Regions from separate parts of the Kitasatospora sp. NPDC023118 genome, predicted to be linked through region 3. Evidence: riboswitches for the same ligand, from Rfam matches in the RefSeq annotation. Region 3 holds a riboswitch; each other region holds the start of a gene.
What was found. A riboswitch is a leader RNA that binds a small molecule or an ion and turns the genes downstream of it on or off. The one in region 3 is predicted to bind cobalamin.
Positions count from the first base shown of each region.

Region 1: another riboswitch for cobalamin. It lies ahead of ACZ3UD_RS07870 (ribonucleoside-diphosphate reductase subunit alpha); the one in region 3 lies ahead of metE (5-methyltetrahydropteroyltriglutamate--homocysteine S-methyltransferase).
Region 2: another riboswitch for cobalamin. It lies ahead of metE (5-methyltetrahydropteroyltriglutamate--homocysteine S-methyltransferase); the one in region 3 lies ahead of metE (5-methyltetrahydropteroyltriglutamate--homocysteine S-methyltransferase).
Region 4: another riboswitch for cobalamin. It lies ahead of nicT (Nickel transporter NicT); the one in region 3 lies ahead of metE (5-methyltetrahydropteroyltriglutamate--homocysteine S-methyltransferase).

Region 1 covers NZ_JBVHHW010000004.1:354,460-362,009, reverse strand. Annotated here, with positions in the region: gene ACZ3UD_RS07880 (protein-L-isoaspartate O-methyltransferase family protein) at 1-1,085, shown strand, start outside; gene ACZ3UD_RS07875 (ribonucleotide-diphosphate reductase subunit beta) at 1,096-2,091, opposite strand; gene ACZ3UD_RS07870 (ribonucleoside-diphosphate reductase subunit alpha) at 2,115-4,520, opposite strand; cobalamin riboswitch at 4,712-4,837, opposite strand; gene ACZ3UD_RS07865 (hypothetical protein) at 5,056-6,204, shown strand; gene ACZ3UD_RS07860 (glycoside hydrolase family 26 protein) at 6,342-7,550, shown strand, end outside.
Region 2 covers NZ_JBVHHW010000014.1:121,699-129,248, forward strand. Annotated here, with positions in the region: gene ACZ3UD_RS20030 (adenosylcobinamide amidohydrolase) at 1-15, opposite strand, end outside; gene metE (5-methyltetrahydropteroyltriglutamate--homocysteine S-methyltransferase) at 122-2,437, opposite strand; cobalamin riboswitch at 2,591-2,816, opposite strand; gene ACZ3UD_RS20040 (hypothetical protein) at 2,883-3,200, opposite strand; gene ACZ3UD_RS20045 (ECF transporter S component) at 3,220-4,068, opposite strand; gene ACZ3UD_RS20050 (ABC transporter ATP-binding protein) at 4,065-5,708, opposite strand; gene ACZ3UD_RS20055 (CbiQ family ECF transporter T component) at 5,705-6,928, opposite strand; gene ACZ3UD_RS20060 (hypothetical protein) at 6,939-7,550, opposite strand, start outside.
Region 3 covers NZ_JBVHHW010000027.1:77,811-85,360, forward strand. Annotated here, with positions in the region: gene ACZ3UD_RS29320 (short-chain fatty acyl-CoA regulator family protein) at 1-441, opposite strand, end outside; gene aceA (isocitrate lyase) at 787-2,079, shown strand; gene aceB (malate synthase A) at 2,217-3,827, shown strand; gene ACZ3UD_RS29335 (3-hydroxybutyryl-CoA dehydrogenase) at 3,854-4,720, shown strand; cobalamin riboswitch at 4,769-4,964, shown strand; gene metE (5-methyltetrahydropteroyltriglutamate--homocysteine S-methyltransferase) at 5,115-7,478, shown strand; gene ACZ3UD_RS29345 (acyl-CoA thioesterase) at 7,475-7,550, shown strand, end outside.
Region 4 covers NZ_JBVHHW010000013.1:30,319-37,868, forward strand. Annotated here, with positions in the region: gene ACZ3UD_RS18390 (hypothetical protein) at 1-1,289, opposite strand, end outside; gene ACZ3UD_RS18395 (ArsR/SmtB family transcription factor) at 1,360-1,743, opposite strand; cobalamin riboswitch at 1,825-2,017, shown strand; gene nicT (Nickel transporter NicT) at 2,050-3,159, shown strand; gene ACZ3UD_RS18405 (EamA family transporter) at 3,168-4,019, opposite strand; gene ACZ3UD_RS18410 (helix-turn-helix domain-containing protein) at 4,171-4,743, shown strand; gene ACZ3UD_RS18415 (type B 50S ribosomal protein L31) at 4,806-5,114, opposite strand; gene rpmG (50S ribosomal protein L33) at 5,111-5,275, opposite strand; gene ACZ3UD_RS18425 (M24 family metallopeptidase) at 5,500-6,606, shown strand; gene efp (elongation factor P) at 6,686-7,249, shown strand; gene nusB (transcription antitermination factor NusB) at 7,254-7,550, shown strand, end outside.

The DNA.
Region 1 (7,550 bases), on a different contig from region 3:
CGCCGTGGTTGCGGGAAGCCATGGCCGTGCTGCCTCGCGACGCGTTCGCGCCGGATCGGCTCTGGCGTTGGGACGGCCACCGCTACGTGCCGCTCGACCGGGCGACCGATCCGGCCGGGTGGGCGGACGAGGTGTACGCCGGCCCGGATGCGGCGGCGGTCACCCAGGTCACCGCCGGGCTTCCGTCATCGAGCCTCTCGGCGCCCGCTGTGGTCGCCGACATGCTGGACAGCCTGAGGCTGGAGCCCGGCCACACGGTGTGGGACATCGGCACTGGCCAGGGGTGGAGCTGTGCGCTTGCCGCGTGGCGCGCCGGGCCCGGCTTGGTCGTCTCCACGGAGATCGATGAAGACCTCGTGGTGTCCGCCCGCCGACGGCTCGGCGCCACCGGGGTTGATGCCGAAACGCTCGTGGGCAACGGCACCAGCAGTGTGCCGCCCGGCGGCCCGTTCGACCGGATCCATGCGACCTACGCGGTCGAGACCGTTCCGTACGCGTGGATCAAGGCCGCCAGACCGGGCGGTCGGATCGTCTACCCCTGGGGACGGCTTGGCCACGTGGCGCTCACAGTGGCCCCCGACGGCTACAGCGCGAGCGGTTGGGTGCAGGGGCTTGGACAGTTCATGGCTGACCGGTCTGGCCCAGTCTGGGTGCCGACCGGCTACACGAAAGTGCGTGGCACCGGCGGCCCTGACACCGAGCGGCTCATCGAATGCGACCTCGCCCCGCTCGCCGACGACTGGGACCTGCGTTTCGCGGTGCGCGTCGCCGTTCCGGACGCCATCCTGATCACCAGCCGGGACGAGGACGGCGTCAACGCCTGGATCCACGACGGCAACGCGTCGTGGGCGGCGCTGTCCGCGCGTGGCGACGGCAGCACCGTGCTGCACCAAGGCGGCCCGCAGCGCATCGGCGACGAACTGCTGACTGCCTGGTCGCAGTGGGAGGCTCACGGCCGCCCGACGCCGTACGACTACGGGATCACCGTCACGCCGGAGCAGCAGTGGGCGTGGCTGCGCGATGAGGACGGGCCGAGCTGGCCCATCGGAGAAGCGGGGGAGCGCCGAGCGGCGCTCCCCCGCTGAACCCTGCTTCCTAGAAGTCGTCGTCGAAGGACACCGAGCCCTCGACGGCGACCTGGTACGCCGAGACCCGGCGCTCGAAGAAGTTGGTCAGCTCCTGGACGTTCTGGAGCTCCATGAAGCCGAACGGGTTGGTCGACCCGTAGCGGATCGGCATGCCGAGGCGGGCCAGGCGCTGGTCGGCAACAGCCTCCAGGTACTGGCGCATGGAGTCGGTGTTCATGCCGGCGAGACCGTCACCGCACAGGTCCTGGGCGAACTGGAGCTCGGCCTCGACGGCCTCCTCCAGCATCTCCGTGACCTGCTTGGCCATCTCGTCGTCGAAGAGGTCGGGCTCCTCCTCGCGAACGGTGTCCACGACCGACATCGCGAAGTCCATGTGCATGGACTCGTCGCGGAACACCCAGTTGGTACCGGTCGCAAGGCCGTGCAGCAGACCCCGGCTCCGGAACCAGTACACGTAGGCGAAGGCGCCGTAGAAGAACAGGCCCTCCACACAAGCCGCGAAGCAGATCAGGTTCAGGAGGAACGCGCGGCGGTCCTCCTTCGTCTGCAGCGACTCGATGTGGTCGACCGCGTTCATGTACTTGAAGCAGAACTTGGCCTTCTGCGCGATGGAGGGGATGTTCTCCACGGCAGCAAAGGCAGCCGCGCGGTCCTCCGGGTCGGGCAGGTAGGTGTCCAGCAGCGTCAGGTAGAACTGCACATGGACGGCCTCCTCGAACAGCTGACGCGACAGGTACAGCCGCGCCTCCGGGGAGTTGATGTGCTTGTAGAGGCTCAGCACCACGTTGTTCGCGACGATCGAGTCGCCCGTCGCGAAGAACGCGACCAGGCGGCCGATCAGGTGGCGCTCGCCCTCGCTCAGCTTCGCCAGGTCGGCGACGTCCGAGTGCAGGTCCACCTCCTCCACGGTCCAGGTGTTCTTGATCGCGTCGCGGTACCGGTCGTAGAACGACGGGTAGCGCATCGGGCGCAGGGTCAGCTCGAAGCCGGGGTCGAGCAGCATCTTGCGGTCTTCGTTCGGGGTGCTCACTGGCAGGCCTCGCAGGACTCGGGGTTCTCCAGGGAGCAGGCGATGGCGGCTTCCTGCTCCGGGGTGAGGGTCGGGGTGTTCACCGGCACGGGCGCGGCGGCGCGGGCGGCACCGGAGGCGGCCTGGGCGATGCGGGTGGCCGGGCGCGAGCGCAGGTAGTAGGTGGTCTTGAGACCGACCTTCCACGCGTAGGCGTACATCGAGCTGAGCTTGCCGATGGTCGGCGCCGCCATGAACAGATTGAGCGACTGACTCTGGTCCAGGTACGGCATGCGGGCCGCGGCCAGGTCGATCAGCGCGCGCTGCGGCAGCTCCCAGGCCGTCCGGTAGAGCGAACGGACCTCCTCCGGCAGCCAGTTGAACTCCTGCACCGAGCCGTTGGCGTCGCGCAGGGCGTCGCGGGTCTGCTGGTCCCAGACGCCGAGCTCCTTGAGCTCGCGCACCAGGTACGGGTTGACCTGGAGGAACTCCCCGCTCAGGGTCTCGCGCTTGAACAGGTTGGACACCTGCGGCTCGATGCACTCGTACACGCCGGCGATGGACGCGATGGTCGCGGTCGGGGCGATCGCGAGCAGGAGCGAGTTGCGCAGGCCGGTGACGGCGATGCGGGCGCGCAGCGCCGTCCAGCGGTCGGCCCACTGCGGGGCGGCCGTCGGGAAGTGGTCGATGTGCAGCTCGCCGCGGGCGGCGCGGGTCTCGCCGTAGGCCTCGTGGCGGCCCAGCTGCTCGGCCAGGTCGGCGGAGCGCTCGTAGGCGGTGAGCATGATGCGCTCGGCGATGAGCGTGGACAGCCGCGCGGCCTCGGCCGAGTCGAAGTCGATCCGCAGCTTGAAGAAGACGTCCTGCAGGCCCATCACGCCGAGGCCCACCGGCCGCCAGCGGGAGTTGGAGGTCCCGGCCTCAACCGTCGGGTAGAAGTTGATGTCCACCACGCGGTCGAGGAACGTCACGGCCGTACGGACGGTGGCGTCCAGCCGCTCCCAGTCCATGGCGCCGAGCAGGTCGTCGGCGGAAGCCCCGGCAGCGACGTGGGCGCCGAGGTTGACCGAGCCGAGGTTGCAGACGGCGGTCTCGGAGTCGTCCGTGACCTCCAGGATCTCGGTGCACAGGTTGGAGGAGTGCACCGTGCGGCCCGGCAGCGCGGTCTGGTTGGCGGCGCGGTTGGAGGCGTCCTTGAAGGTCATCCAGCCGTTGCCGGTCTGCGCCAGGGTGCGCATCATGCGGGCGTACAGGGTCTGCGCCGGGATGGTGCGGACGGCCTTGCCGGCCTGCTCGGCCTTGCGGTAGGCCTCGTCGAAGTCAGCCCCCCACAGGTCGACCAGCTCGGGCACGTCGGCGGGGGAGAACAGCGACCAGTCGGCGTTGGCGTTGACCCGGCGCATGAACTCGTCCGGGATCCAGTGCGCCAGGTTGAGGTTGTGGGTGCGGCGCGCCTCCTCACCGGTGTTGTCGCGCAGCTCCAGGAACTCCTCGATGTCGGCGTGCCAGGTCTCCAGGTAGACGCAGGCCGCGCCCTTGCGCCGGCCGCCCTGGTTGACCGCGGCGACCGAGGAGTCGAGGGTGCGCAGGAACGGGACGATGCCGTTGGACTTGCCGTTGGTGCCGCGGATCAGGCTGCCGCGCGAGCGGATGCGCGAGTAGGACAGGCCGATGCCGCCGGCGTGCTTGGACAGCCGGGCGATCTGCGCGTAGCGGTTGTAGATCGAGTCCAGGTTGTCCAACGGGGAGTCGAGCAGGTAGCAGCTCGACATCTGCGGGTGCCGGGTGCCGGAGTTGAAGAGCGTCGGCGAGGAGGTCAGGTACTCCAGGCGGCTCATCAGGCCGTACAGCTCGGCCACCTCGCGCACCGACTGCTCGGAGTCGCCGACCGCCAGGCCGCAGGCGACGCGGAGCAGGAAGTGCTGCGGGGTCTCGATCACCTTGCGGGTGATCGGGTGGCGCAGCAGGTAGCGGGACTGCACGGTGCGCAGACCGAAGTACTCGAAGCGGTCGTCGCCGGCGGTGTCGATCAGCGCGTCCAGGGCGGCGGCGTGCTTGGCGACGAAGGCCGCGGTGGTGTCGCCGATCAGGCCCTCGGTGTGGCCGACGGCGATCGAGGCGGAGAAGGAGACCGCGCCCTGGCTGTTCGCCTCGTCGACGATCTCCAGTGCGAGCAGACGGGCCGCCAGCTTCGAGTACTGGGGGTCCTCGGCGATCATCGACGCGGCGGCGTCCACGGCCAGCCCGCGCAGCTCGGCGAAGTCCGAGCCGGCGTGGCGGCCGCGCAGCGCGGCGGCGGCGACATGGCCGGGGTCCACCTCGGTGAGGTCGGCGCTGCGGTCGGTGAGAAGCCGCAGCAGCGCTCCGCCGGGGTCGGAGACCGTCGGGTCGGTGAAGGCGGTACCGGAGCCCTGGGCGGGCAGGGTGGCTGAGGCAGCGGTGGTCAAGGCGCTCTCTCCTGGCGGCGATCGGCGGCGGTGATCGGGTGGCACCGGACCGGTCTGGGCAGGGGAGCACGGCGCGAACGCAAACGGCGTCGCGCGACGGTGTCTCCCCGGCCCGCCCGCGAGGCCCGGAGGTGTACTGCTGGTGCTGGCGCGGCCTCTGCGGGAGGGCCGTGGGCACGCGGTCGGCAGGTACTCGGACTCGCGGACACGGCTGCTGGAGCCGCCCGCACACCGCTGCGGGGCAGTCCCGGATTCCCGCCGGGTTCCCCTGCATCGACAGCAGGAGTGAGCATACATGTAGTGGTGTCTCACTGATGCGGCACCACATGTAGTGCGGCGTGGTGTGTTGGCGCGATGACCGGCGGTACTGGGGCGGGTGGCGGTTCGTGCCCGTCCGGCGCCCGGATCCGCGCCTCGGGCGGGTCGGATCCGCACGCCCGCGTCCTGGTTTCGGCACGGAATGGTCACCGGACGGATCGACGGTCGGGGGGATGCCCTACGATCTGGGCGCATGAGCGACGGAACCGGCGTACCTGGGCACGGGCCGCAGGGAACGCCTCCCGCCGGGCCGGGGGGCGTACAGAATCAGCAGTCGGCGGTGCCGGGTCCGGTGCCGCCGCCGAGCGGCGGTTTCGGCCCGCCGCCGGCCTCGTACGGGCCGGTGGTGCCGTCCGCGCAGCCGCTCTCGCAGCCGGTCCCGCCGGTACCGCAGCCGCAGCCCCAGCCGGTCGCGCAGCCCCAGCCGGTACAGCCGCAGCCCCAGCCCCAGCCGGTGCAGCCGGCGGCCCCTCAGCCGCAGTGGCAGCAGCAGCCGCCCCAGCAGCCCGTGCCGCCGCAGCGCGTCGAGCCGAACTGGGAGGCGCTGGCGGACCGCAACGAGGCTGACGGCAAGCGCAAGCGCCGGATGAGGGTCATCGGCATCGTGGCCGCCGTCGTCCTGGTGGGTGGCCTGGCCGCGGGCGGCGTGATGCTCCTCGGCAAGAAGGACGACACCAAGAAGGCCGGCGGCGGTCCGGTCACCACCGTGTCCGCCTCGGGCAAGCCGACCCCCGGGCCGTCGAGCGCGAGCGCGACCCCGGGCGGCCAGACGGACGACCCGTCGAAGCCGATCTGGGAAGCCGCCACCGACCCGGCGCCGCAGGACGCGGGGGCGCTGTTCTCCGCGATGCAGGTGACGGTCAGCGGCGCGACCTGGAACCGGACCGTGGTCTCGCTGGACCAGCCCTGCTGGGACGGCAACTCCACCACCGGCGGTCTCGGCAAGATCCTCGGCGACCAGGGCTGCCAGAAGGTGCTCCGGGCGACGTACGTCTCCGGCGACAGCGCGGTGACCGTCGGTGTCGCGGTCTTCGACCACAAGATCCAGGCCGAGACCGCGATGAAGAACTACGCCGGCCAGCTCAAGGGCCTTCCCGCGGCCGGCGCCCCGGCGTTCTGCGCCAACCCCGGCTGCACCAGCACGCACGGCAGCCTGGGCCGGTACGCCTACTTCACCGTCGAGGGTTCGGCGAAGGGCGGAAACGCCCCCGATGCCACCGCGACCGCGGCGGCCTCCGGCTTCGCCGAGCACGTGAAGGGCCAGCTGCTCCGGCGGGCCAAGGCGGCGGGCTCCGCCACGCCCGGTTCGCAGGGCACACCGGCGGCCACCCCGGCCGGCTGACCTGTCGTGACACCCTGGTGCCGGCGGATCCGTTCGCCGGGACCGGGGGAGTGTGGCAGGCTCTCGGGAGTCATTCGTACGTGTGTTCCGGTTGCGTCCGTGGGGGTCGGTACCGGCAAGCAACCGGAGGAGCGGTCGTGGCCCTGCCCAGTGCCCTGCGCGGCAAGCCGGCCGTCCTGGCCGCGGCCGGGATCGTGGTCGTCGCGGGCACCTTCGCGCTGCTGGGCCGGGACGACCGGGCCGACGGCGAACAGCCCGCGCGGGTACCGGTGTCGGTCGGCGCCCCCGGACGCACCCTGCCGCCGGACGTGGGCCGGGACCTGCTCGCCCGGGACCCGCAGGCCTCGCCGAACGCCCGCGCCGTCCAGCAGTTCCTCGCCGACCTGGAGAGCCAGGCCCGCACCGGGCAGAGCGGCGGCACGGTGATCGGCCAGCACGTCGAGGCGCACAACGAGCGCAACAACCCCGAGTACGGCGACTACCGGGGCACCAAGCAGGTCGGCTACTACTACAAGAAGGCCGCCGACATCACCGGCAGGCTGCCCGGCTTCCTGGAGACCGACCTCGGCCCCGGCTACGGCCAGAACGCCTGGGGCGTGGGCAACCCGCGCTCCTACTCGGCCGGCCGCTGGCCCACCTGCCGGACCGGCTGGCAGTACACCGACGACGCCGTCGACCTGATGACCGCCGTCTGGTCCGGCCACCCGCGCGCCGACGACGGCACCTACGGCAGCTCCGGCGTCCAGCAGAACTGCGACGGCAGCAGCACCGAACTGCCGGACAACGGCGGCGCCCCGGCCGGGATCGTCGGCATGTCCTTCCACGAGCCCTACCCCGGATCGGACGTCAAGTCCTTCGACCGGGTGCTCTGTTCGAACTCCCCGGCGGCCAAGGACCCGGGCTGGTTCGGCCGGGTCGTGGACGCCGCGCACGACACTCCCGAGTACCGCGCGCTGATCACCGACCTGTCCTACCTGGCCGACCACCTGGAGTACCTGGCCGCCCACGACGTGCCGGTGCTGCTGCGCCCGTACCACGAGATGAACGTCCAGGACTGCTCCAGCCGGTTCTGGTGGGCGGGCCAGAAGCCGGCCGACTACCAGGCGCTGTGGAAGATCACCTACAAGTACCTGGTGGAGACCAGGGGCCTGCACAACCTGCTGTTCGTCTGGACGCCGGTGTCCTGGGACGGCGCCCCGGGCGTGGACCCGTGGGACTACTACCCGGGCGCCCAGTACGTCGACGTGGTCGGGGTGGACGACTACAGCGGCAGTCCGGCGCACCCGATCGGCACCGGCGAGGTGTGGACCAAGCGCTACTACGACGGGCTCGCCGCCTACGACAAG
Region 2 (7,550 bases), on a different contig from region 3:
CACCAATGACCCCATCCGTCGAGATGGTGACTCGCGCCGCCGACGGACTCGGCGTCGGCGGCGCGGGTCACCGTGGCGGACGCGGCACGTGCGCACGCTCTGTCCGCCTCGCACGGGCGTCTCAGCCGGCGAGTTCCTCGCGCAGGCGGCGGGCGGCGGCGACCAGGCTGTCCAGGGAGGCGCGGGTCTCGGGCCAGCCGCGGGTCTTCAGGCCGCAGTCGGGGTTGACCCAGAGGCGTTCGGCCGGGATCGCGGCGAGGCCGGCGCGCAGCAGCGAGACGACCTCGTCGGTGCCCGGGACGCGCGGGGAGTGGATGTCCCAGACGCCGGGGCCGACCTCGCGCGGGTAGCCGGCCTCGGCGAGCTCCCCGGCGACCTCCATGTGCGAGCGGGTGGCCTCCAGCGAGATGACGTCCGCGTCGAGCTCGTCGATGGCCTTCATGATCGCGCCGAACTCGGCGTAGCACATGTGGGTGTGGATCTGGGTGTCGGCGCGGACGCCGGAGGTGGCCAGGCGGAAGGCCTCGGTGGCCCAGTCCAGGTAGGCCGGGCGGTCGGCGGCGCGCAGCGGCAGGGTCTCGCGCAGCGCCGGCTCGTCGACCTGGACGACGGCCGCGCCGGCCGCCTCCAGGTCGGTGACCTCGTCGCGCAGGGCGAGGGCGACCTGCCGGGCGGTGTCGGCGAGCGGCTGGTCGTCGCGGACGAACGACCAGGCCAGCATGGTGACCGGGCCGGTGAGCATGCCCTTGACCGGCCGACCGGTCAGCCCCTGCGCGTAGCGGAACCAGTCCACGGTCATCGGGTGCGGGCGGGAGATGTCCCCGGCGAGGACCGGCGGGCGGACGTAGCGGGTGCCGTAGGACTGGACCCAGCCGTGCCGGGTGGCCAGGTAGCCGGTGAGCTGCTCGGCGAAGTACTGGACCATGTCGTTGCGCTCGGGCTCACCGTGCACCAGGACGTCCAGCCCGGCCTTCTCCTGGTAGGCGACGACCTCGCGGACCTCGGCCTCCATCCGCTCCCGGTAGCCGGCCGCGTCGATCCGGCCGGCCGTCAGGTCGGCGCGGGCCACCCGCAGTTCGGTGGTCTGCGGGAAGGAGCCGATGGTGGTGGTCGGCAGCAGCGGCAGGCCGAGCCGGGCGCGCTGGGCCTCGGCCCGTACGGGGTAGGGCTGGGCGCGGCGGGCGTCGTCCGCGGTGACGGCGGCGGCGCGGGCCCGCACGGCCGGGTCGCGGGTGATCGGGGAGCCGGCCCGGGAGGCCAGGTCGGCCCGGTTGGCGGCGAGTTCGGCGGTGATCGCACCGGTGCCCTCGCGCAGGCCGCGGGCGAGTAGTGCCGCCTCGGTGGCCTTCTGCCGGGCGAAGGCCAGCCAGCGGGCGATCTGCGGGTCGATGTCGCGCTCGGCGGCGGCGTCGACCGGCACGTGCAGCAGGGAGCAGGACGGCGCGACGTCGACCCGGTCGGCGAGGCCGAGCAGGGTCGCCAGGGTCGACAGTGACTTCTCCAGGTCGTTGATCCAGATGTTGCGGCCGTCGATCACGCCGGCCACCAGGCGCTTGCCGGTCAGGCCGCCGACGGCGGCGAGGTCGGAGAGGTTGGCCGCGGCCGGTCCGGTGAAGTCCAGCGCCAGGCCCTCCACCGGGGCCTTGGCGAGCACCGGCAGGGCGGCGCCGAGCCGGTCGAAGTAGCTCGCGACCAGCAGCTGCGGCCGGTCGGTGAGGGCGCCCAGGTCGCGGTAGGCGCGGGCGGCGGCGTTCAGCTCGGCCGGGGTGCGGTCCTGGACCAGGGCGGGCTCATCCAGCTGGACCCACTCGGCGCCGGCCGCCTTCAGGGCCGCGAGCAGCTCCGCGTAGACCGGCAGCAGCCGGTCCAGCAGGGTGAGCGGCTGGAAGTCCTCGGCGACGCCGGGCGCGGGCTTGGCGAGCAGCAGGTAGGTGACCGGTCCGACCAGCACCGGCCGGGCGGTGTGGCCGAGCGCGAGGGCCTCCGCGAGCTCGCCGACCGCCTTGGCGGGGTTCGCCGCGAAGGCCGTGTCGGGGCCCAACTCCGGCACCAGGTAGTGGTAGTTGGTGTCGAACCACTTGGTCATCTCCAGCGGCGCCAACTCCTGGGTGCCGCGAGCCATGGCGAAGTAGCCGTCCAGCGGGTCGGCCTCGACCGCGGCCCGGTGGCGGGCGGGGATCGCGCCGACGGCCACCGAGGCGTCCAGCACGTGGTCGTAGAAGGAGAAGTCGCCGGTCGGCACCTCCCGGACCCCGGCCTCGGCGAGCTGCGCCCAGTTCTCCCGGCGCAGGTCGGCCGCGGTGGCCAGCAGCGCCTCGGCGGTGACCGCGCCCTTCCAGTAGCCCTCGATCGCCTTCTTGAGCTCCCGGCCCTGGCCCTGGCGGGGGTAGCCGTACACGGTGGCCACGGTTGTTGTGGCTGCGGACTTCGTCGTCAAGGGACTCTCCTTCGCGAGCCTGATTCCTGATCCTCGGGACGGGACGAAGGCGCGAAGGGGTGACGAACCGGGCGGCCGCCCGCACGCATATGCGGCTCCGCCTGGTGTGGTCGCCGACCCGCCCTCGAGGTCACCGGATTGCCGCGCGCGAACGGTCGCGCACGGGCAGTGGCAGGTCTTCGGACTCGCGGGCACACCCACCCTGGTTCCAGGGCGGACACCTACTGGCCGTCGCTTCCCAGACCCGACCCGGGTCCAGTGCGTATGACGGCGGTCGTTCCCGCTCACCGCTGCGGGGCAGTCCCGGATTCCCACCGGGTTCCCTCTTACGACGCGCCTGCCTGGCGGACAGGGCGAACCAGCTGCACGGCCAGCTTAGGGGCAGGACGGTGGGAGCTGAACAGCGAATCACTCAAGTTGTCCGGATACTGAGACGGCGTCGACGTCAGGACCGGGCGGAGGGCTCCGTGGCACGCGGTAGCGCCTCGCGGATGTCAGCGAGCAGTTCGGGCAGGCCTCGCCCGGGGCCAAGCTGTTTCTCCACCCGCTCGACCTGGTCGGCGGGGATGCTCGACAGCACACGTTCGGCTTCGCTCAGCAACTCTCGGCTCCGGTGGAGGTCCAGCTTCATCCGGGAAACCTGGGCCTGTTGTCCGCCCAGCTGGCGGCGGGCGGACTCCAGGCCCGCGTGCTGTTGCGGTGTCAGGACGACGATCTCCGCGCCGTCCATCGTCATCGTCCTGGGTTTGTCGGCCTTGGGCACGGTGGTGGACCTTTCGGAATCAGGAGGGCGCCGCTCCGGCCGGCCATGCGGCGTGTTCCTGAGCGGGTGGGGCGTCGGAGCCGTCCGCAGCCTCGAAACGGACCGAGGGCTCGAAGTTGGCGCGCCGGGCCGCGCGGCGGAAGACGGTCAGCACAGCTGGCCCGACGACGAGCACGGCGGTGAAGGTGGTGACGGCGCGGCCGGTGTCCCAGCCGAGCGAGGTGGCGAGGTCGAAGAGCAGGTAGCGGTGCCACTGCTCGGTGAAGGGCAGGCCGGGGAGGTAGGCGATCGAGCTGTTCGGGTCGGTCGAGAACGGCCAGAAGGAGAGGTTGAGCAGGAAGCCGAACAGGTAGCCGGAGAATGCCCCGTAGGCGGCCAGCATCGGCACCTCCCAGCGGCGCCGGGCCGGCGGGAGCAGCCCGGCGAGCATGCCGACGAAGGCGCAGCCGAACATCTGGTAGGGCATCCAGGGGCCGACTCCGCCGGTGAGCAGAGCGGAGGCGAAGAGCGAGGTGCACCCGAGGGTGAAGCCGAAGCCTGGGCCGAAGACGCGGCCGGCGAGGACGAGGATGAAGAAGACGGTCTCCACCCCGGCGGTGCCGGCGCCGAGGGGTCGGAGTCCGGCGTTGACGGCCGAGAGGACACCGAGCATGGCGAGGGCCTTGGCGTCGATGCCGCCGGCCGAGATCTCGGCGATGACGACGGCGAGGACCAGGACGAGCAGCGCGCCGAAGATCAGGGGCGGGGCGTAGGAAGAGCCGAACGTCCCTGGGGCGACGACGAACGGCCAGGTGAAGGCGACCAGGCCGATGAAGGCGGCCAGGGCGACGACGACGCGGGCCCGGCCGGGGATGCGGACGGCGGTCACCGGGCGGCCTCCGCCACCGCGAGGACCTCGGCCACCTGCCGGGTTGTCAGGTAGTCCAATGGGGCGAGGATTTTGGCGGTCTGCGGGGCGAAGGTGGGCGAGGCGACGATGACCTCGGCGGTGGGGCCGTCGGCGACGATCTCGCCCTCGGCCATCACGACCACGCGGTCGGCGGCGGAGGCGACGAACTCGACGTCGTGGGTGGAGACGACGACCGTACGGCCTTCGGCGGCGAGGGCGTCCACGATGCCGGTGAGTGCTTCCTTTGCGTGGTAGTCGAGCCCCCGGGTGGGTTCGTCCAGCAGCACGACCCTTGGTGCGGCGGCCAGTTGGATCGCCAGGACGAGCGCCAGCTTCTGCCCCTCGGAGAGGTCCCGGGGGTGGGTGTCGTCGGGGATCCCGGGGGCGAGGCGGTCGAGGATCTGCCGTGCGGTCGGCCCGGCGGCGTGGCGGGCCTCCAGGTCGCTCTGGGCGAGCTCCTGGGCGACCGTCTCCAGGTACAGGAGGTCGGTGGGGGTCTGCGGGACGAGCCCGACCAGTTGCCGGGCCTGAGCCGCGGGGAGGCGCTTGGGGTCCTTGGCCGGGCCGCCCTCGACGCCGGTGACCTTCACGCTGCCGCCCTGGCGGGGTCCGGAGCCCTGGAGGGCCCACAGCAGCGAGGACTTGCCGGAGCCGTTGCGGCCCATCAGCGCGGTGACCTCGCCCGCCCGCAGTTCCAGCCCGACCTCACGGACGGCGGCCACCGGCCCGTAGCGCACCACGACCCGCTCGGCGGACAGTACGGTCTCCCCGGCCGCCGGTGCGCGACGCGGCGCCGGTGCCGGGCGTGCGGCCAGCCGTTCCCGCAGCGGTGCGGCGGCTCGGCGGGCGTCGCGGACGGACAGCGGCAGGGGCTCCCATCCGGCCAGGCGGCCGAGGTCGACGACGGGCGGTGCGATCGCGGTGGTCCGGAAGACCTCGGCGGGCGGCCCGTGCACGACGGTGCCGTCGCCGGGCAGGTAGGCGACCCGGTCGGCGTACTGGACGACGCGTTCCAGGCGGTGTTCGGCCAGCAGGACGGTGACGCCGAGGTCGTGGACGAGCCGGGTGATCGCGGCGAGCACCTCCTCGGCGGCGGTCGGGTCGAGTGCGGAGGTCGGCTCGTCCAGGACCAGGACGCGGGGGTGCGCGGTGAGCACCGAGCCGATGGCGACGCGCTGCTGCTGGCCGCCGGAGAGCTCGTACAGGGCGCGGTGGCGCAGGTCGGCCAAGCCGAGCAGGTCGAGGGTCTCCTCGACGCGCTTGCGCATGACCTCCGGCGGGATCGCCAACTGCTCCATGACGTAGGCCAGTTCCTCCTCCGCCGTGTCGGTGGTGAAGCCGGCCAGCGGGTCCTGGCCCACCACGCCGACCACGTCGGCGAGTTCGCGCGGCGGGTGGTGGGCGGTGTCGCGGCCGTCCACGGTGACCCGGCCGCGCAGGGTGCCGCCGGTGAAGTGCGGCACCAGGCCGTTGACGGCGCCGAGCAGGGTGGACTTGCCGACGCCGGTGCGGCCGACCACAAGGCAGAGCTCGCCCTCCGGGATGTGCAGGTCGATGTCGCGCAGGACGGGCGTGGTCTCGCCGTCGTACACCACGCTGACCCGGTCGAATCGGATCACGTGCTCACCTCGGAGGTCGTGCGGTCGGTGCTGACGCTGATGCTGGTCCGGCGGGCGTCGGTGGCGGTGTCGGTGGCCCGTTCGGGCGTACGGCCGGGCGGCGGGGAGACGATCCCGGCGGCGCCCGCCAGCAGCAGGGCGAGCACCGGGACGAGCGGCAGCGCCGGCCAGGTCAACGGGTACAGGGAGGGGTTGAGGTCGGTGGCGTCGTAGCCGACGGTGGCGAACAGTAGGACGGCGGCGGTCACCCCGCAGCCGGCGACCGCCCATTCGGCCGCCCGCCAGCGGTCCGGCCGGTACGTGGTGCGCCGCACCCGCCGCCCGCCGAGGACGAGGCCCGCCACGCAGAGAACGGCACCCGCGAGGAAGGCGGGCAGGCCGAGCGCGGCGGGGGCCGTTCCGTCCAGCAACCCGTACACCCCGGCGCACAGGCCGCACATGCCGAGCAGCATGAGCGCGCCGGTGAGCCGGCGAGAACGCCGGGAGGCGGTGCCGGAGCGCCCGTAGCCGCGCGAGTCCATCGCGGCGGCCAGGCTGAGCGAGCGTTCCAGCGCGTCCTCCAGGACCGGCACGACGATGCCGCGCAACGCGCGTATGCCCTTGCGCTGCCCGGCGCGCAACCGCCGTGCCCGGGCGACGCGTTGGACGCTCTGCACCAGCTGCGGCGCGACGCTCAGCGACACCGTGACGGCGACGCCGAGCTCGTACAGCGCGCCGGGCAGCACGCGCAAGGCACGCTTGGGGTTGGCAAGGGTGTTCGCCGCGCCGATGCAGCAGATCAGGCACGCCAGCCGCAGCCCGTCAAAGGCCGCGGAGAGCGTGGCCTCCAGCGAGACCGGGCCGCCTATCTGAATGCCTGCGTACCAGGCCGGGGTGGGGATGTGCGGCAGGGAGAAGAGCAGGTGGTCGTGCGGGGTGATGCCGGTGGCGAAGACGCAGCGGAACAGCACCCGGATCGCCACCACGGTGAGGGCGACCCACAGGTAGTAGGTGAACCCGCGCGCCCACGGGGCTTCGCTGCGGCGGGCGGTGACCACGTAGCCGAGCACGGCGAGGACGAGCAGGAGCAGCAGCGGGTTGGTGGTGCGGCTGGCCGCCGTCGCCAGGGCCAGCGCCCAAGTCCACCAGGCCAGCGGGTGCAGGTTCCGCGGACTGCGCCGGCCCCCCGCGCCCAGGCCGGGGACGCGCTGCGGGGAGGCCGTGCCGCGCTTGTCGAGCATGGTCACCGGATCACTCCGCCCGTCGCCGGCGGCGGCGCGCGGCGACCAGGGTGGCCACACCGAGCACCACGACGAGGATGGTTCCGAGTACGGCGGGGATCATCGAGCCGGAGTCGTGCGGTGCGTCCGCCACCGGGTCGGCGTTCACCACTCCTCCCGGTACGGCGGGGGTGGCCGTCGGCGCGGCCGCGGCCTCCGCCGTCTGTGGGGTCGGCTGATCGGTCGGGGTATCCGTCGGCGGCGTGGTGGGCGGGTCGACCGGCACCGGTGTGGCGGGCACCGGTGTGGGCTCGGGCGCGCCCGGCGGGGTGATGCCGTCCTCGGGGGTGCCGGCGGTGCCGGCCCCCGGCGGTGTGCCGGGCGCGGGCGGACGGGCTCCGCCCGCCGGGGGTTTGGCGGGGGCCGGGGCCCGGCCGGTCCCGGCGCCACCGCTCGTGCCGGTACCGCCGGTCGTGCCCGCCCCGCCCGTACTGCCGGTGCTGCCGTTCGAGCCGCTGCCGCCGGCCGTACCGGTGGCACCCGTCGAACCGCCGCTGGAGCCGCCAGAGCCTCCCGAGGCACCGCCGGAGCCGCCCGTGGTGCCCTGGCCGCCGGGGTCGGCCGGCTGCCCACCGGGGCTGGA
Region 3 (7,550 bases):
GTAGAAGAACTCGCGGACCTGCTCGTGCGGGGTGAGCGCGTCGGCTCCGGGGCCGCGGTCCCCTGCGAGGACGGCGAGTTGCTCGGCCGCGTCCCGGCGGCCACGGGCCAGGTCCGTCAGCAGCCGGGCCACGGCGGGCAGGCGTGCGGCCACCTCGTCGAGGTCCCCGGCGGTGACACGGCCGGCCGTGATCTCCTCGCCGAGCGCGTCGCGCAGTTCGGCGGTGAGCCGGGCGCTGTCCGGCGGGGCGAAGTAGCCGGCCTCGACGCCGAAGGCCTCGGTGAGGCGCAGCAGGACGGGCACGGTGAGCGGGCGGGCGTCGTGCTCCAGTTGGTTGAGGTAGCTGGGCGAGAGGTCGATCAGCCGGGCGACGGCGGCCTGGCTGAGGCCGCGTTCCTCACGCAGGCGGCGCAGCCGGGCGCCGGCGAAGGCCTTTCCCATGACGTTCTCCCCACTACGCGCCTGAGCCGACCGGGTGCGGGCAGCCTAGCCGGAGGACGCGCGGTCCCGTCTTCGCAACCTTCGCAGATTCGCCGAGGACCGTTCGCAGAACTTGGCAGCGGTCCACCGGTGACGGCGGGTTCGCGAGGTGCCAGAGTCGGTGGTGCGGCCGGGAGGTGCGCAGGACAGCAGCAAGAACTCCAGGTCGGTCGCGGCTGGGAGTGCTGTCCGGGCGTCCACGTCCTGCGGTGTTCCACCGCCGCCCGGCACCGTCCGGCCGCCCACTCGCCCTCGCGGTGAGGTGCGTCACATCCTTCGCAATGAGCACCCCTGGGGAGCAGACCCATGACTCAGTCGGTTCGGCAGCAGCAGGAGCAGCGCGCGGCGGAGCTCGCCGCCCGGTGGGCCTGTGACCCGCGGTGGGCGGGCATCGAGCGCACGTACACGGCGGCCGACGTCGTCCGGCTGTCCGGTACCGTCCGCGAGGAGCACACGCTCGCCCGGCGCGGCGCCGAGCGGCTCTGGCGGCAGCTGCACGAGCAGGACTACATCCACGCGCTCGGCGCCCTGACGGGTGGGCAGGCGGTGCAGATGGTGAAGGCCGGGCTGGAGGCGATCTACCTGTCCGGCTGGCAGGTCGCCGCCGACGCCAACCAGGCCGGGCAGACCTACCCGGACCAGAGCCTCTACCCCGCCAACTCGGTGCCGCAGGTGGTGCGCAGGATCAACAACGCGCTGCTGCGGGCGGATGAGATCGACGCCGCCGAGGGCAACGACGGCCCGGACTGGCTGGTGCCGATCGTCGCCGACGCCGAGGCGGGCTTCGGCGGCCCGCTGAACGCCTTCGAGCTGACCAAGGGCATGATCGCGGCCGGCGCGGCGGGCATCCACTACGAGGACCAGCTCGCCTCCGAGAAGAAGTGCGGCCACCTCGGAGGCAAGGTCCTCGTCCCCACCGCCCAGCACATCCGCACCCTCAACTCCGCCCGTCTCGCGGCCGACATCGCCGATGTGCCGACCATCATCGTGGCCCGCACCGACGCGCTCGCCGCCAACCTGCTGACCAGCGACGTCGACGAGCGCGACGCCCGCTTCTGCACCGGGGAGCGCACCGCCGAGGGCTTCTACCGGGTCGAGCCCGGCATGGCCCCGGTGATCTCGCGCGGTCTCGCCTTCGCCCCGTACGCGGACCTGATCTGGGTGGAGACCGGCACCCCGGACCTCGCGCAGGCCCGGGAGTTCGCCGAGGCCGTCAAGGCCGAGTACCCGGACAAGATGCTGGCCTACAACTGCTCGCCGTCCTTCAACTGGAAGGCCGCGCTGGACGACGACCAGATCGCCAAGTTCCAGCGGGAGCTGGGCGCGATGGGTTACCGCTTCCAGTTCATCACGCTGGCCGGCTTCCACGCCCTCAACCACTCGATGTTCCAGCTGGCGCGCGGCTACGCCGAGCACGGCATGACGGCGTACGTCGATCTGCAGGAGGCCGAGTTCGCGGCCGTGCCGGACGGCTACACCGCGGTGAAGCACCAGCGGGAGGTCGGCACCGGTTACTTCGACCTGGTCTCCACCGCCCTCAACCCGAACGCCGAGACCCTCGCGCTGACCGGCTCCACCGAGGCCGAGCAGTTCCACTGAGCCACCGTGGCGGCCTCGTTGGGGACGAGCCGCCTTCCGCCCCGCCGCCCGGGGCCTCGTTGAGGGACGAGGCCCCGGGCGCCACCCCCTACCGCCATGTGCTTCCTGCCCCTGCTTCCTGCTTCCTGGAGATCCGGATGAGCCTGCCCAGCCGCGTCGAGATCCTCGGTGGACACGAGGACCGCTTCGAGGAGGTCCTGACCCCCGAGGCGCTCGCGTTCCTCGCCCGCCTGCACGAGCGGTTCACCGGACGCCGCACCGAACTGCTCGCCGAACGAGACCGGCGCCGCGCCGAGTTGGCCGCCGGCGGCAGCCTGGACTTCCTCCCGGAGACCCGCGCCATCCGGGAGGACCCCACCTGGCGGGTCGCCGGCGCCGGGCCCGGCCTCGCCGACCGCCGGGTCGAGATCACCGGCCCGCCCGAGCGCCGGATGACCGTCAACGCGCTCAACTCCGGTGCGAAGGTGTGGCTGGCGGACTTCGAGGACGCCACCTCCCCCTCCTGGCACAACCTCGTCTCCGGCCAGCTCAACCTGATCGACGCGATCGAGCGCCAGATCGACGACACCACCCCGGAGGGCAAGCGGTACTTCATCGGGGACAACCCGGCCACCATCGTGGTCCGCCCCCGGGGCTGGCACCTCGACGAGCAGCACCTGCTGGTCGACGGCCGTCCCGCCGTCGGCGCCCTGGTCGACTTCGGCCTCTACCTCTTCCACTGCGGCCGCCCGCAGATCGCGGCCGGCTCCGGCCCGTACTTCTACCTCCCCAAGCTGGAGAACCACCTCGAAGCCCGGCTCTGGAACGACGTCTTCACCTATGCACAGGCCGAGTTGGGCATCCCGCACGGCACGATCCGCGCCACCGTCCTGATCGAGACCATCACCGCCGCCTTCGAGATGGACGAGATCCTCTACGAACTGCGCGAGCACGCCGCCGGCCTCAACGCCGGCCGCTGGGACTATCTGTTCAGCCTGATCAAGAACTTCGCCCACCACGGCCCGCGCTACGTCCTTCCCGACCGGGCCACGCTCACCATGACCCAGCCCTTCCTGCGCGCCTACACCGACCTGCTCGTGCGCACCTGCCACCGGCGCGGCGCCCACGCCATCGGCGGCATGGCCGCCGCCATCCCGCGGCGCGACCCCGCCGCCAACGAGGCAGCCCTCACCAAGGTCCGCGCCGACAAGGAACGCGAGGCCGGCGACGGCTTCGACGGCTCCTGGGTCGCCCACCCCGGCCTCGTCGACACCTGCCGCACCGCCTTCGACGCCGTCCTCGGCGAGCGCCCCCACCAGCTCGACCGCACCCGTGAGGACGTCGAGGTCACCGCAGCCGACCTGCTCGGCGTCCAACGGCTCACCGCCGGCCTGCCCACCGAGGAGGGCCTGCGCTCCAACGTCGCGGTCGCCCTGCGCTACCTCACCGCCTGGCTCGGCGGCTCCGGAGCCGTCGCCGTCTTCGGGCTGATGGAGGACGTCGCCACCGCCGAGATCGCCCGCTGCCAGATCTGGCAGTGGCAGCACCACTGCACCCGCCTCACCGGCGGCTCCCTCGCCACCCCCGACCTCGTGCGGCGGCTGATCGACCGGGAGCGGGCCACCCTGCTCACCGAGGGATCCGACCCCGCACTGGTCGACAACGCCGTGCGGATCCTCGAGGAGACCTCCCTCGGAAAGGACCTCCCCGCCTTCCTCACCACCGAGGCCTACGCCCGCCACCTCGTCCGAGTCCGCGCCGCGGCCTGAGCCGCCCGCCCTGTACGGAGGCAGCCATGAACGAGATCCGACGGGTCGCCGTCGTCGGTGCCGGGCAGATGGGCTCGGGCATCGCCGAGGTCTTCGCCCGCGCCGGCCTGGACACCATCGTCTGCGAGAAGGACCCAGCCGCGCTGCGGGCCGCCCGCAGCCGCATCGACCGTTCCCTGCACCGCGCCGTCGACCGCGGCCGCATCGACCCGACCGACCGTGAGGACACCTGGGCGCACCTGCTGTTCGCCGACGACCTGGAGGCGCTCGCCGACCGCCAGCTCGTGATCGAGGCCGTCGTCGAGGACGAGGCGGTGAAGACCGACGTGCTCACGACCCTGGACAAGGTCCTCGCCGACGAGGACGCCGTCCTGGCCACCAACACCTCCGCCATCCCCGTCACCCGCCTGGGCATCGCCACCACCCGTGCCTCGCACGTCCTCGGCCTGCACTTCTTCAACCCCGCCCCCGTGATGCCGCTGGTGGAGCTGGTCTCCTCGCTGCACACCGACCGGGCCGTGCTGGAGCGGGTGGAGGCCTTCGCCCGGGACCCCCTCGGCAAGCACGTCATCCGCTCCCGCGACCGGGCCGGCTTCGTCGTCAACTCCCTGCTCGTGCCGTACCTGCTGTCCGCGATCCGGATGGCCGAGGCCGGCCACGCCACCCCGGAGGACATCGACGCCGGCATGGTCCACGGCTGCGCCCACCCCATGGGCCCGCTCCAACTCGCCGACCTCATCGGCCTGGACACCGTCGAGGCCATCGCGCAGTCCCTGTATGAGGAGTACAAGGAGCCGCTGTACGCCCCGCCGCCGCTGCTCTCCCGCATGGTCGAGGCCGGACTGCTCGGCCGCAAGAGCGGCCGGGGGTTCCACCGGCACGCCGACGGCTGAACCCCGTCGACCCGAGGCAGCGGGTGCGGCTAGGGTGGGCGGTGCAGCTGGTTCGCCCCGTCCGCCAGGCGGGATGCGTCGCAAGAGGGAATCCGGTGCGAGTCCGGAACTGCCCCGCAGCGGTGAGTGGGAACGAAAGCCGTCAACAGCACTGGGAGCCCCGGCGGGCCCCTGGGAAGCGACGGCCGGTAGGAGCCGGTACGGCCGAAAGGCCCGGCGTGCCCACGAGTCCGAAGACCTGCCACTGCCCGTGCGCCGCGGCGGCGCACGGTCTCACCGGGACCTCGTGGGCGGGTCGGCGGCGGCACGGGCAGGGCGGACGTCACCGTCCCCGGCCCGCTCCTTCGCGCACCCCGCCCGGCGGGGTCCATGCGAACTCGCGAAGGAGAGTTCCGTGACCCGCACCACCGTGTACCCCACCACCCCGCACCGTTCGGCGGCGACCGTCCACGGCTACCCCAGGCAGGGGCCGAACCGCGAACTGAAGCGGGCCGTCGAGTCGTTCTGGGCCGGTCGCAGCTCCGCCGCCGACCTCCTGACCACCGCCGCCGAGCTGCGCCGCGCCGTCTTCCGGCAACTCGCCGAGGCCGGGTTGGGCGAGATCCCGAGCAACCACTTCTCGCTCTACGACCACGTCCTGGACGCCGCCTGGATGGTCGGCGCCGTCCCGCCCCGCCACGTGAAGGCCGCCACGGACCTGCAGCCCGGTACCCCGGAGCACACCCTCGCCGTGTACTTCGCCATGGCACGCGGCACGGAGGGCGCCGAACCGCTGGAGATGACCAAGTGGTTCGACACCAACTACCACTACCTCGTCCCCGAACTCGGCCCCGACACCGTCTTCCGCGCCGACCCCGGCAAGCCGCTCACCGAGTTCGCCGAGGCCGAACTCCTCGGCCTCACCACCCGCCCGGTCCTGCTCGGCCCGATCAGCTTCCTGCTCCTCGCCAAGCCGGCCCCCGACACCCCGGCGGGCTTCCAGCCCCTCACCCTGCTCGACCGGCTCCTCCCCGTCTACGCGGAGATCCTCGCGAGCCTGCGCGCCGTCGGCGCCGACTGGGTACAGCTCGACGAGCCCGCGCTGGTCCGCGACCAGCCGCCCGCCGTCCTGAACGCCACCGCCCGCGCCTACCGCGACCTGGCCGCCGTCACGCACCGGCCCAAGCTGCTCGTCGGCTCCTACTTCGACGCCCTCGGCGACGCCCTGCCCGTCCTCGCCACATCACCCGTCGAAGGCCTGGCGCTGGACTTCACCGGCCCTGCCGCCGCCAACCTCCCCGCCCTCGCGGCCATCGGAGGACTACCCGGCAAGCGCCTGGTCGCCGGCGTCGTCGACGGCCGCAACATCTGGGCCGCCGACCTCGAAAAGGCCCTCGCCACCCTCGCCACCCTGCTCGGCCTCGCCGACCACGTCGACGTCGCCCCCTCCTGCTCCCTGCTGCACGTACCCCTCGACGCCACCGCCGAACGCGACCTCGACCCGCAGGTCCTGCGCTGGCTCGCCTTCGCCCGCCAGAAACTGGACGAGACCGTCACCCTCGCCCGCGCCCTGGGCGAGGGCCGCGACGCCGTCGCCCCGCAGTTCGCCGCGAACCGCGCCGCCCGCAGCTCCCGCACCCGCTCCGCGCTCACCCACGACCCCGCCGTCCGCGCCCGCTGCGCCGCCACCACCCCCGCCGACAGCCACCGCGCCGCTCCCTACCCCGAGCGTGCCGCCGCCCAGCAGGCCCGGCTCGCCCTGCCGCTCCTGCCGACCACCACCATCGGCTCCTTCCCGCAGACCGACGCGCTGCGCGCCGCCCGCGCCCAGCTGCGCACCGGCCGCATCGACGCCGCCACCTACGAGCAGCGCATCGAGGCCGAGATCCGCGAGGTCATCGCCTTCCAGGAGAAGGCGGGCCTGGACGTCCTCGTCCACGGCGAGCCGGAACGCAACGACATGGTCCAGTACTTCGCCGAACAGCTCACCGGCTACCTCGCCACCCGCCACGGCTGGGTGCAGTCCTACGGCACCCGGTACGTCCGGCCGCCGATCCTGGCCGGCGACGTCTCCCGCCCGCACCCGATGACCGTCGACCGGTACCGCACCGCCGCCGCGCTGACGGATCGTCCGGTCAAGGGCATGCTCACCGGCCCGGTCACCATGCTCGCCTGGTCCTTCGTCCGCGACGACCAGCCCCTGGCCGACACCGCCCGCCAGGTCGCCCTCGCCCTGCGCGACGAGGTCACCGACCTCGAAGCCGCCGGCGCAGCCGTCATCCAGGTCGACGAACCCGCCCTGCGCGAGACCCTCCCCCTGCGCCGCGCCGCCCACGCCGACTACCTCGCCTGGGCCACCGACGCCTTCCGCCTCACCACCAGCGCCGTCCGCGCCGACACCCAGATCCACACCCACATGTGCTACGCCGAGTTCGGCGACATCCTCAGCGCCATCGACGACCTCGACGCCGACGTCATCTCCCTGGAAGCCGCCCGCTCCCGGATGGCCGTCACTGCCGAACTCGCCGGCGCCAGCTACCCGCGCCAGGTCGGCCCGGGCGTGTACGACATCCACGCACCCCGCGTCCCCGCCACCGCCGAGATCACCGAGCTGCTCCTCGTCGCTCTGGCTCGTACCCCCGCCGAACGGCTCTGGATCAACCCCGACTGCGGGCTCAAGACCCGCCGCTGGGACGAGGTCCGGCCAGCCCTGGAACACCTCACCGACGCTGCCCGCGCGGTCCGCGCCACCCTCGCCACCCCGGACGGCGACCGGTGACCGCCCCGGCCCCGGCCGCGCCGGAGAACTCCGCTCGGACACCCGCCGACTCCGCGGTGACGCTGGCCCACA
Region 4 (7,550 bases), on a different contig from region 3:
CGCGGGGCGGGGTCGTTCGGGTCGAAGGGGTAGCGCCGCAGGCTGACCTCCGTCCCCTCGCTCTTGCCCTCGACGTCGTACGCGGTGGGCCGGTCGGTGCCGCCGGGGCGCGGGACGGGCTTGGGGTAGGGCGGAAGGACGGGTTCGCCCTCGGGTTCGTCCAGGCGCTCCAGGAAGGAGTAGAGCAGCGGGCGCAGCAGCCGGGCGGATTCGCCGCGGTGGGCGAGCGAGCGGTCCGTGATGTCGCTGAGGTCGGCCGGGTCCCGGGCCAGGGCCTGTTCGAGCTGGGCGGCGAGGTCGCCGTCCGGGTCGAGGACGGGCGCGGCCTGGCCGAAGGCGTAGCTGGGGGAGTGCGGGTCGAGTTCGGCGGCGCCGGTGGCGACCAGCAGGGTGCGGCGGCCCAGGGCGGCGCCGTAGACGGAGACCGAGCCGTGGTCGCCGATCAGGCAGTCGGCGGCGACCAGCGCGGCCTGCCAGCCCTGGTGCGGCGGGATCAGCCGCAGACCCATCCGGCGGGCGTCGTCGAGCAGGGCCTCGGGGTCGTGCCGGCTCCAGATGTTGGGGTGCAGCACGACGGCCACCGTGTACTCGTCGGCGGGCAGCCGGCGGACCAGGCGGCGGGGCAGGTCGGGGCGGCGGCCGAGTAACGAGTGCCCGCTCCAGGTGGAGTTGACGACGACGAGCCGGCGGCCGTCGACGGCGCCGAGTGCGGCGCGGTAGGCGTCCCGGGAGCGTTCGCTGCCGAGGATCCGGTCGAAGCACGGGTCGCCGACCACCCGGGCGACGTCCAGGGCCTCGGGGCAGGAGACCCGCAGCCGATCCAGCTGCTCGGGGTGGGAGAGGCCGAGGACGTCCACGAACACCCGCCCCCGGTGGGTGAGTTCGTTGCGGGACAGGCCCGCGGCGCTGACCGTGTCGCCGGTGGACTCGGTGACCAGGCGGTTGTAGCCGGCGCCGTGCGGGAGAACGACCAGGTGGGCGTCCAGCCGGTGCATGGAGGCGTGGACGGCGCAGGCGACGGCCAGGTCGAAGCGGCGGCGGACGGCGTCCTCCCACTCCAGCACGGTGTAGCCGGGCAGGCCGCGCAGGTAGTCGGTGAGGCCGCGGTCGGCGAAGGCGGAGCCGGGGTTGACGGTGAAGTACCGTTCGATGCCGTCCTGGTTCAGCAGGGTGAGGACGTCCAGGACCCGGGTCGCCGAGGTGAGGGTGCGGGCGACCGCCAGCACGCGGGCCTTGACCGGGCGGGTGTTCCAGCGGTCGGCGGGCCAGACGTGGGGGTGGGACGGCACCTCATGATCGTACTCATCCGGGCCGCTCCCGGGGTGCCCCTTGCGAGAGACGGCCGGGCCCGAGTGTCGGTCAGCCCGCCGCTGCGGTGGGTTCGTGGTGCTCTCCGGCGGCGCACTCGTCGAGGAGGGGGCGCATGCTGTTGTCCGCGAGCCGGTAGCGCACCACGCGTCCGTCCTTGTCCCCGGTGACCACGCCCGCCGTGCGCAGCAGTCGCAGGGCTTGGGAGACGGCGGGGTCGCGCATGCCGGTGGCAACCGCCAGGTCGGTGACGGCGAGCGGGCCGGCTCGGTGCAGGGCGAGCAGCAGGGCGAGCCGTCCGGGGTCGGCGAGCAGGGAGAACCGCTCGGCCCAGGACCGGACGTGCGCGGTGTCGCCGATCGCGGCGATGGCCTCGCAGACCCGGTGGCCGTCGATGGTGCGGTGGCCCGCGCGGTCGGCCGGTACGAGATGCATGCGGACATTCTTGCAGGCAGTGGCCTGTGATCCTGGACACCTGCACAGGTGCGCAACCTTGCGAGGGTGGTGCCGGAGCCCTACGGTGTTCCCCGCCGTGGTGCTCGGGAAGACCGGTGACGGAACCTCAGGGGTCCCAGTCCGGAGCGGCCCTCGCCACTGTGATCGGGGGAGAGTTGTCCGTACCCACGTGCCACTGGGCGCCTCGTGCGCTTGGGAAGGCGGGTCCGGAAGCCCCGTAAGCCAGGAGACCGGCCACGGCATCTCACGAAGTCATTCCACGAGGTGCTGGAGCGTGATCCGAAGATGACCCTGCCCGAAACCGCCGCGCCCGTCGAGGCGGCCCCCTCCGTCCTGCCCACCTTCAGATGGAAGCGCGAGGACACCCTCCGCACGGCCGGGTTGATGGGGGTGATCCTGGCCATGCACGTGGTGGCCTTCGGGACGCTCGTCTTCCTGGTCGCGCCGCACAACTACGCCGTCGGCACCCAGGTCTTCGGGGTGGGCCTGGGCATCACCGCGTACACCCTCGGCATGCGGCACGCCTTCGACGCCGACCACATCGCGGTGATCGACAACACCACCCGCAAGCTGATGGCGGACGGCAAGCGGCCGGTCTCGGTCGGCTTCTGGTTCGCCCTCGGGCACTCCTCGATGGTGGTCATCATGGCCGCCCTGGTGGCGGGCGGCGCGCAGCTGGCGAACACGCTGATGGACGACGACTCGGCCACCCACAAGTGGCTCGGGCTGGTCGGCACCACGGCCTCCGGCGCCTTCCTCTACCTGATCGGCGCGCTCAACCTGGCGGCGCTGCTCGGCATCCTCAAGGTGTTCCGCTCGATGCGGGCCGGGAAGTACGACGAGGCTCAGCTGGAGGAGCACCTCAACTCGCGCGGCCTTATGGCCCGGGTGCTGAACCGGGCGACCCGCTCGATCACCCGGCCCGGGCAGATGTTCCCGGTGGGCATGGTGCTGGGCCTGGGCTTCGACACCGCGACCGAGGTCACCCTGATGGTGATGGCCGGCTCGGGTGCGGCGGCCGGGCTGCCCTGGTACGCGATCGTCTGCCTGCCGCTGCTGTTCGCGGCGGGGATGAGCCTGTTCGACACCCTGGACGGGACCTTCATGAACTTCGCGTACCAGTGGGCGTTCTCCAACCCGGTGCGCAAGGTGTACTACAACCTGACCATCACCGGGCTGTCGATCGCGGTGGCCTTCATCATCGGCACCATCGAGCTGGTCGGGGTGCTGCACGAGAAGCTCGACCTGACCGACCCGGTCACCGGGTTCATCGCGGACATCTCGCTGGACAACGTCGGGTACGCGATCGCCGGGCTGTTCGTGGTGGTGTGGGCGATCGCGATCGCCTACTGGAAGCTGGCCGGGGTCGAGAAGCGCTGGACGCCCGCGGAGTAGCCCGTCGGTCACGCTGCCGCGAGCAGCAGCGTGCCCGCGACGGCGAGCCCGGCGCCGACCACCTGGACCGGGCGCAGCCGCTCCTTGAGCACTCCGCGCGCCAGCAGCGCGGTGACGACGGGGTAGAGCGAGGCGAGCACGGCGGCCACCGCCGCCGAGCCGCTGTGCGAGGCCATCGCGTACGTGGCGTTGCCGGCGACGTCGGCCAGCCCGACGGCGGTGAGCAGGGGCAGCCGGGCGCGCAGCTCGGGCAGCAGCCCGGAGGTGTCGGTACCGCGCAGGCCGATCAGCAGCGCGGTGCCGCCGACGGCGACGTTGACGAGCCGCTGGACGCACAGCATGAGCAGCAGCCCTCCTCCGGCCGAGGCCTGGGCGAGCAGGGCCATGTTGGTGCCGAAGCCGAACGCGGCGGCCAGGGTGAGCAGCAGGGCCGTACGGGCGGCGGTCGGCCCGCCGCGCTCGGGGCCGCCGGCCAGCACCACGCCCGCCACGGCCACCGCGATCCCGGCCACCTGGCCGAGACCGGGTCGCTCGCCGAGCGCCAGCCCGACGCCGACCGGCACCACGACGCCGACGGTGGCCAGCGGGGACACCACGCCCATCGGGCCGAGCGCGAGCGCCCGGTAGAAGGCGAGCATCGCGAACGGGCCGATCACCCCGGCGGCGACGGCGTACCAGAGGGCGGGGGAGGCGTCCGCCCAGCCGCCGGTGGCCAGGACCGCGAGGAGGAGGACGACGGTGGCCGCGGCCTGGGAGATGACCACGACGGCGAGTGCGGGCAGTCTGCGGGTGAGGACGCCGCCGCCGAAGTCGCCCAGGCCGGTGAGCAGACTGGCGCAGAGGGCGAGCAGGACGGTCACTGGAGGTGCCAGGAGATCGAGGACAGCACAATGCACTCCGAAGTACAGTCGGATGGACTCGTTGCCGAGAAGGCAGCGTAGTTCACCAAGTTGGACTTCGCCGAACAATATTCTGCACTTTCCGTACTGTGGACACCGGAGGACTGCCCGCGTGCCGGACCCCGACCTCGTCTCCCAGGCCCTCGCCCGGAACCTCAAGCGGCTGCGCGCCGAGCGCGGCCACACCCTGGACGCCCTCGCCGCCCGATCCGGGGTGAGCCGCGGCATGATCGTCCAGATCGAGCAGGGCCGCACCAACCCGAGCGTGGCCACCGTGGTCCGGCTCGGCGACGCGCTCGGCGTCTCCATCGCCACGCTGCTCGACTACGAGGAGGGCCCGGACGTCCGGATCATCCCCGGCGACCAGGCCGTGCCGCTCTGGACCGGTGTGAGCGGCGGGACCGGCACCCTGCTGCACGGGATCGAGGCGCCCGGGCCGCTGGAGCTGTGGGAGTGGCGGATGGAGCCGGGCGAGGAGTACTCCTCCGATCCGCATCCGGCCGGGACGGTGGAGATCGTCCGGGTCGACGAGGGCGAGCTGACCCTGGTGCACGACGGTACGGACCACCCGGTACCGGCCGGCAGCACGGTCTCCTTCGACGCCTCGTACGCGCACGTCTACCGCAATGCGGGGGAGCGGGCGCTGCGGCTGACCATGGTGGTGTCGGTCCCGCCGCCGCGCTGAGGCCGCTTCCGTACGCCGAAACGGCGCCTCCCCCGGGCGGGGAGGCGCCGTTTCGTTCGTCGTCAGTGCCGGTCGCCGTACCGGCGGCGGAACTGCTCGACCCGGCCGGCGGTGTCGAGCGCCCGGGACTGGCCGGTGTAGAAGGGGTGGCTCGCCGAGGAGCTCTCGACGCCGATCACCGGATAGGTGCTGCCGTCCTCCCACTCGACGGTGCGGTCACCGGTGACCGTCGTGGGGGTCCCCCGGCCGAAGGCCGGGGTGAGGAAGGCGAGGCCGCCGACCTTGTCACGGAAGGCGACCGGGCGGTAGCCGGGGTGGATTCCGGACTTCCTGGCTGGGCTCCGCCGGGTGGTTGCGGTGCGTTCGTTCAGCGCTCTTCGCGGAAGTCGACGTGCCGGCCCACGACCGGGTCGTACTTGCGCAGGACCATCCGGTCCGGGTCGTTCCGGCGGTTCTTGCGGGTCACGTACGTGTAGCCGGTGCCGGCGGTGGAGCGGAGCTTGATCACGGGGCGTAGTTCGCTGCGGGCCATGGGGGTCCTCCTGGGCCTCGGGTGTCGGGTTCGGGGGCTGGGTCGAAACCGTACACCGAAATGGAAGTCGTTTTCATCTTGCCTCAACGTGAACTCCGTCCCGCCCATTCCCGCAGGCGTGCGCGGGGGCCCGATGGCCGAGAACGAGCAGCGGCGTGCGACCGTCGCCCTCCCCCGGGGGTGCTCGGCGGGCGGTTCGGGCCGGGGGTTCGTAGGCTCGACGCATGGCCGATGCGTACACGGGGCGGCGGGAGCGGGTGAGGGAGCACTGCAGTGCGGCCGGGGCCGATGCGGCGCTGGTCACCCGGGCGGCGAACGTGCGGTATCTGACGGGCTGCGCGCCCTGCGGGGCGACCTTGCTGCTGACCAGGGAGCGGGCGTTGCTGGCGGTGCCGGACGACCTGCCGCCGGACGACTCGGGGGAGCACCTGATCGCCGCCGACGTCACCCAGATGCCGGTGTCGGCCGGGGCGGACACCGCGCTGGCCGCCACGGCCGCGGCCGCGCGGCTGGGGGTGCGGGACCTGGCGGTGGAGGAACACGACCTGACCGTCACCCGGCACCGGGCGGTGGGGAGCCTGGCGGAGGGTGCCCGGCTGGCGGACCTCGGCCAGGTGGTGGAGCGGCTGCGGGTGGTGAAGGACGAGCACGAGATCGCCGACCTGCGGATCGCCGCCGAGATCGCCGACCAGGCGCTCGGCGAGCTGCTGGAGTCGATCCTGGTCGGCCGCACCGAACGGCACCTGGCGATGGAGCTGGAGCGCCGGATGATCGACCACGGCGCCGACCGGGCCGCTTTCCCGGTCTCGGTCGGCACCGGCAGCCACTCCGGCCAGCCAGCCCACCAGCCGACCGACCGCCGCGTGGAGGAGGGCGACTTCCTCACCGTGGTGATGGGTGCCCAGTACCGCGGCTACCGCGTCTCGACCGCCCGGACCTTCGTGATCGGCGCCGCCCCCGCGCCCTGGCAGGTCGAGCTGCACCGGCTGGTCTTCCGTGCCCAGCGGGCCGGCCGGGAGGCGCTCGGACCGGGCGTGGAGCAGTGCGTACCCGACCGGGCCGCGCGGCAGGTCCTGGAGGCGGCGGGCCACAGCGAGACCTCGCCGCACCCGGTGGGCCACGGCATCGGGTTGGAGATCCGGGAGGCGCCGCGCCTCGGTCCGTCGGACATGGGTAAACTGGACAGCCGCGTGCCGGTCACCGTCGGCCCAGGGGTCCACCTCCCGGGCAAGGGCGGGGTCCGGATCGAGGACACGCTCGTCGTGCGCCCCCTCGAAGAGGGCGGGCCCGAGCTGCTCACCATCACCACCAAGGAGCTCCTCGCCCTGTGACGGCGGCCCCCGAAGGCCGTCGGCGGCAGGACGCAAACCCTTGGTTCCTTGACAGCTATATCCAGGAGTAAGTGCGCCCGTGGCTTCCACGAACGATCTCAAGAACGGCATGGTCCTCAAGCTGGAGGGCGGCAAGCTCTGGTCCGTCGTCGAGTTCCAGCACGTCAAGCCCGGCAAGGGCCCGGCCTTCGTTCGGACCAAGCTCAAGGAGGTCCTGACGGGCAAGGTCGTCGACAAGACCTTCAACGCCGGCACCAAGGTCGAGACCGCCAACGTCGACAAGCGCGGCATGCAGTTCTCGTACAAGGACGGCGAGAACTTCGTGTTCATGGACATGGACACCTACGACCAGCTGACCGTCGAGCCGGCCGTCGTCGGCGACGCGGCCAAGTACCTGCTGGAGGGCTTCGAGGCCCTGGTCGCCACCAACGAGGGCGCGGTGCTGTACATCGAGCTCCCGGCCGCCGTCGAGCTGGTCATCGCCGAGACCGAGCCGGGCGTCCAGGGCGACCGCTCCACCGGTGGCACCAAGCCGGCCACGCTGGAGACCGGTGCCGAGATCCAGGTCCCGCTCTTCATCACCACCGGCGAGAAGGTCAAGGTCGACACCCGCGACGGCAGCTACCTCGGCCGGGTGAAGTAAGTCCGTGTCGGCCGCACGTAGCAAGGCCCGTACCCGCGCCTTCCAGATCCTCTTCGAGGCCGACCACCGCGGGGTCGACCCGCAGCAGGTCCTCGCCGACTGGGTGGCCCGCGCCCGCGAGCCGAAGCCCGACGAGGGCACCCCGCAGGTGGGCGAGTACACCATGGAGCTGATCGAGGGGTACGTCCAGCACGCCCGTCGCATCGACGACCTGATCGAGCAGTACGCGGTGGGCTGGACCCTCGACCGGATGCCGATCGTGGACCGCAACGTCCTGCGGCTCGGCGCGTACGAGCTGATC